Regions from separate parts of the Pseudomonas sp. TZ252 genome, predicted to be linked through region 1. Evidence: predicted binding sites of a transcription regulator. Region 1 holds the regulator's gene; the other holds the start of a gene.
What was found. The regulator LexA, encoded in region 1, represses DNA repair genes until DNA is damaged. The targets are predictions, from matches to a motif close to CTGTNTNNNNANACAG.
Positions count from the first base shown of each region.

Region 2: imuA (translesion DNA synthesis-associated protein ImuA) is a predicted target of LexA. The motif match lies at 1,101-1,116, and genes of this name have one in related genera.

Region 1 covers NZ_CM148566.1:4,583,266-4,585,653, reverse strand. Annotated here, with positions in the region: gene nagZ (beta-N-acetylhexosaminidase) at 1-67, opposite strand, end outside; gene psrA (transcriptional regulator PsrA) at 269-970, opposite strand; gene lexA (transcriptional repressor LexA) at 1,202-1,816, shown strand; gene sulA (SOS-induced cell division inhibitor SulA) at 1,828-2,313, shown strand; gene ACYAF3_RS21230 (hypothetical protein) at 2,335-2,388, opposite strand, start outside.
Region 2 covers NZ_CM148566.1:964,004-966,391, reverse strand. Annotated here, with positions in the region: gene ACYAF3_RS04515 (Y-family DNA polymerase) at 1-405, opposite strand, end outside; gene imuA (translesion DNA synthesis-associated protein ImuA) at 413-1,018, opposite strand; gene pigA (biliverdin-producing heme oxygenase PigA) at 1,270-1,866, shown strand; gene ACYAF3_RS04500 (hypothetical protein) at 1,984-2,304, opposite strand.

The sequences.
Region 1 (2,388 bases):
GCAGGATTTGGCGGTCCTCGGCGGTCAGCCAGGTGCCGCCGATGTCGAGCATCAGAGAGCCTTGCATGAAGAGTCCTATGGCCTGGAAATCAGCGAAGCCCGCCGTCACGGGCCTCAGACAGCGCACACTGTACTGCACCCGGCAGAAAGACTTAAGTCCCGGGGCGGTACCGCGCGCCTGCCAATGGAGCCGGCCCGGCGCATGGAGTTCCGCCCGGAGCACAGAGAAAGGAGAAAGGAAAACGGCGCCCTGGGGCGCCGTCTGCGATCAGGCCTTGGCGGGCGTCTTGTTCCGCGGGCGCAGTTGCGCCCCGGCCAGCAGCGGATCGTCGATGCCGCTCTCGGCGCGCATGCCGGCAGCGAAGAACGGCACCATCAGGTGCATCACCTGCTCGGTGGAAGTGTTCACGCCGAAATCGGTTTCCGCCATCGCCCGCAGGGCCTTGATCCCCGACATGCTGAAGGCGGCCGCGCCGAGCATGAAGTGCACGCGCCAGAACAGCTCGATGGGCGGCAGCTTCGGCGCAGCCTCGTTGACCAGCAGCATGTAGCGCCGGAAGACCTTGCCGTAGACCTCCTCCAGGTACTTGCGCAGGTGCCCCTGGCTCTGGCTGAAGGCCAGGCCGAGCAAGCGCATGAAGATCGACAGGTCGTTGCCGCTGCGCGGCTTCACCGCCATCGCCTGGGACACCAGCAGGTGCAGGAGGTCCTCCAGGGTGGCGTGCTGGGCCTCGGGCTTGGCCTGGCGACGATCCAGCTCCTTTTCCAGGCTGGCGCAGAATGGCCCGAGGAAGCGCGAGAACACCGCCTGGATCAGCGCCTTCTTCGAACCGAAGTGATAATTCACCGCCGCCAGGTTGACCCCGGCCTTGCTGGTGATCAGACGCAACGAGGTTTCGGCGAAGCCTTTTTCCGCGAACAGCTGTTCCGCCGCATCGAGAATGCGTTCGACGGTTTCCGACTGGGCCATGGTTTCTCCGCCTGACAAACACTTGTTTGAAACATACGTTTCAGCCACATCCCTTGTCAAGCGGCAGATGACGCACCAGTCAGGAAAATTACAGAGAAGTCCCGAAAAACGGAAGCAAGACACTGGCCAACTTCATCGTGACGCAGGACGAAATGTCATGCGGAAAATCATTGCCACGCCCCGCTCACTGTATATAATCCCAGTCACTGGATAAAAACACAGAGCGACGACATGCAGAAGCTGACGCCCCGCCAAGCCGAGATCCTCTCCTTCATCAAGCGCTGCCTGGAAGACCACGGCTTTCCGCCGACCCGGGCGGAAATCGCCCAGGAACTCGGCTTCAAGTCGCCGAACGCCGCCGAGGAGCACCTCAAGGCGCTGGCACGCAAGGGCGCCATCGAAATGACTCCGGGCGCCTCTCGCGGCATCCGCATTCCCGGCTTCGAACCGCATGCCGCCAACGACGATGAGGGCCTGCCGGTGATCGGACGGGTCGCCGCCGGCGCACCGATCCTCGCCGAACAGAACATCGAGGAATCCTGCCGTATCAATCCCGCCTTCTTCAATCCTCGCGCCGACTACCTGTTGCGCGTGCGCGGCATGAGCATGAAGGACATCGGCATCCTCGACGGCGACCTGCTGGCCGTCCACGTCACCCGCGAAGCGCGCAACGGCCAGGTGGTGGTCGCGCGGATCGGCGAGGAGGTCACGGTGAAACGCTTCAAGCGCGAAGGCAGCAAGGTCTGGCTGCTGGCGGAAAACCCTGAGTTCGCTCCGATCGAAGTCGATCTGAAGGAGCAGGAACTGATCATCGAAGGCTTGAGCGTCGGCGTGATCCGGCGCTGACAGGAGATACCATGCAGACCTCCCACTCGCTGCCCAGCGCCCAGTTGCCACTGTTCCAGGAAGCGTTCTGGGCCAGCAACGGCGCACCCTTGCTCGACGATGTCATCGACAGTCCTTCCAGCGCCTCCATCGAGGAACCCGCTGCCTTTAGCGAACTTTCGCTCAGCGGCCTGCCGGGGCACTGCCTGACCCTGCTCGCACCGATTCTCCGCGAGCTCAGCGAGGAACAGGATGCCCGCTGGCTGACCCTGATCGCTCCGCCGGCGAGCCTGACCCATGAATGGCTGCGCCGCGCCGGCCTGAACCGCGAGCGCATCCTGCTACTGCAGGCGAAGGACAACGCCGCTGCCCTGGCGCTCAGTTGCGAGGCCTTGCGCCTGGGCCGCAGCCACACCGTGGTCAGTTGGCTGGAACCGCTGAGCCGGGCGGCGCGCAAGCAACTGTCCCGCGCCGCCCAACTGGGCCAAGCACAGAGCCTGAATATTCGTCTGGGTTGAAAAAACGGCGGGGGACAGCGTTCAGTGCAGGACGCGGGGGCCTTCGTCGTGTTCCATCTCGCCCTCGGCAAGACG
Region 2 (2,388 bases), 2.8 Mb from region 1:
ATGGCGGAAGCCCAGCGCCGTGAGTTCCTTGCGCAAGCGGGCCTCGAAGCGTGGCCAGGGGCCGAACAGGGCAAGGCTGGACTGCACTTCCAGCAGCAGCGCACGCGGATAGTGCAGGCTGACCTGCGAGCTGAAACCGTAGGCCCAGGCGGCGAGGAAGGCCTGCCAGCGCTCCACGGCGGCGAGGTCGTATTCCGCCGTGGCGAAGTCCCGGCTCAGGGCCTGGGCGGCGATCAGCGATTGACCGGGCTTCAGGCCGAGCGCGCGTGCCGCAGGGTTGACCGCCTGCAACTGCCGGCGCTGCGCTGGGCCGCCGAGCAGCGCCAGCGGTGCGTCGGGATTGCTCCGTTGACGCAGCGCGCTGTCCATGGCCAGTTGCGGCAGGAGAATGCAAGCCCAGAGCATGGCCGCCTCATTGCCAGGCGCTGGCCGGCAGGGCGGTCGCCGGCGCGAGGCCGCCCCGGCACTTGAGGATGCGCAGGCGTGGGGGGCGGGTTTCGATGCACAGGCGTAGCGCTGCCGGCGAAGGATTGACCGCTTCGCGCAGGGGGCGATAGGCGAAACCCAGGGCCTGACCGCTTTCGGCGGCGACCTGGAGGCGGCGCAGGGCGCGGTCGTCGGCCTGCTGCGGCCAGCACAGCACTGCGGCGCAACTGCCCGAGCGCAGGCACTGTTCGGCAGCCCACAAGGCGTCGCGTCCGCTGGCCTGCAGCAGGACCAGGTGGCGCAGGTCGACCGCGGCGGCCAGCCAGGCCTGCGGATAAGGTACGTAGGGGGCGCCGACCAGGACGACACGACGTTGCGCCTGGGTCAGGCGAGCGAGGGTCGGCATCAGTAGTTGCAGTTCGCCGACACCGTCGCGGGCATGGAGGATTTCGCTCAGGGCATGCTCCGGCCAACCGCCGCCGGGCAGCAGTGCGTCCAGGCGCGCATGCCCGGTGGGCAGGGAAGCGCCGGCCGGTACGGCGGACTGGCCTTTCCAGATCCTACGCGCGTCGAGCAGCGCACTCAGCGCTATGCCATTGCCTCGTCCGGCGACGGCTGCGGGTGGGGTGATGTCGGCTACGGATGAAAGGGAGGCCAAGGAAATAACTCGAATGCTGTATGTAAATACAGTATTTGCTGTAGTCCTTTTCTGGTCAATGGCAGTCGGTCGGCATCCTTTCATGTGACACTGAGATTCAATAACGAATATAATTGAGAATCGTTATTGATCCTGGGCGCGCTATGTCGGCCCAGTGCGTTCCGTCCCTCGAAAGGAATTCCCCTATGGATACCCTGGCCCCTGAATCCACTCGGCAAAACCTGCGTTCGCAACGCCTCAACCTGCTGACCAACGAGCCGCACCAGCGCCTGGAGAGCCTGGTGAAAAGCAAGGAACCCTTCGCCAGCCGGGACAATTTCGCCCGCTTCGTCGCCGCCCAGTACCTCTTCCAGCATGACCTGGAGCCGCTTTATCGCAACGAAGCGCTGGCCCGCCTGTTCCCCGGCCTGGCTTCCCGCGCCCGCGACGACGCCGCTCGTGCAGACCTGGCGGACCTCGGCCATCCGGTGCCGGAGGGCGACCAGAGCGTGCGCGAGGCCGACCTGAGCCTGGCCGAGGCACTGGGCTGGCTGTTCGTTTCCGAAGGTTCGAAGCTGGGCGCTGCGTTCCTGTTCAAGAAAGCCGCCGCGCTCGAACTCGACGAGAACTTCGGCGCCCGCCATCTGGCCGAACCGGAAGGCGGCCGCGCGCAAGGCTGGAAGAGCTTCGTGGCGATCCTCGACGGCATCGAGCTGAACGAGGAAGAAGAGCGCCTGGCCGCCAAGGGCGCCAGCGATGCCTTCAATCGTTTCGGCGACCTGCTGGAGCGTACCTTCGCCTGAGGGGCGTTCCTTGTCCTTTGATCGGCGGCCAACCTCGCCGACGACGATTGCCCCGGCCTGGTTGCCGGGGTTTTCTGTCTTGCGCCGCCGGCCAGGAGCGCGGACCTGCGGAGACCCTTAGCGAGGCGGCCGCTGCGCTTCCACTGAGTTGCCGAACGAGGTGCCCAGGCGAATGCGCGTCGCCGATTGGTTGTACAGGCCGAGCTGGTTTGGCGGACGCCGGACGATGGCGGCGGAATCCAGCTCCTGTTCGCGGCGGGTCCTGGCCGCGCTGTCAGGATCGGTCATCTGCTGGCTCAGGCATTCATAGGACAAAGCCTGGTAGCCGTTGACCTCGGTGTTGATGCAGTTCGCCGGCGGCGTCGGCTCGTCGGCCAGGGTGGCGTTCATGGCCAGGCCCAGGATCAGGGCCGGCAGAACCTGCGATGAACGGTGCATGGCGATTCTCCCGCGCTGGGATGGTGGTTTCCCGCTTATACGGCAATCGGTGAAAACATGTCACCGCAGGTACCGTCACACCAC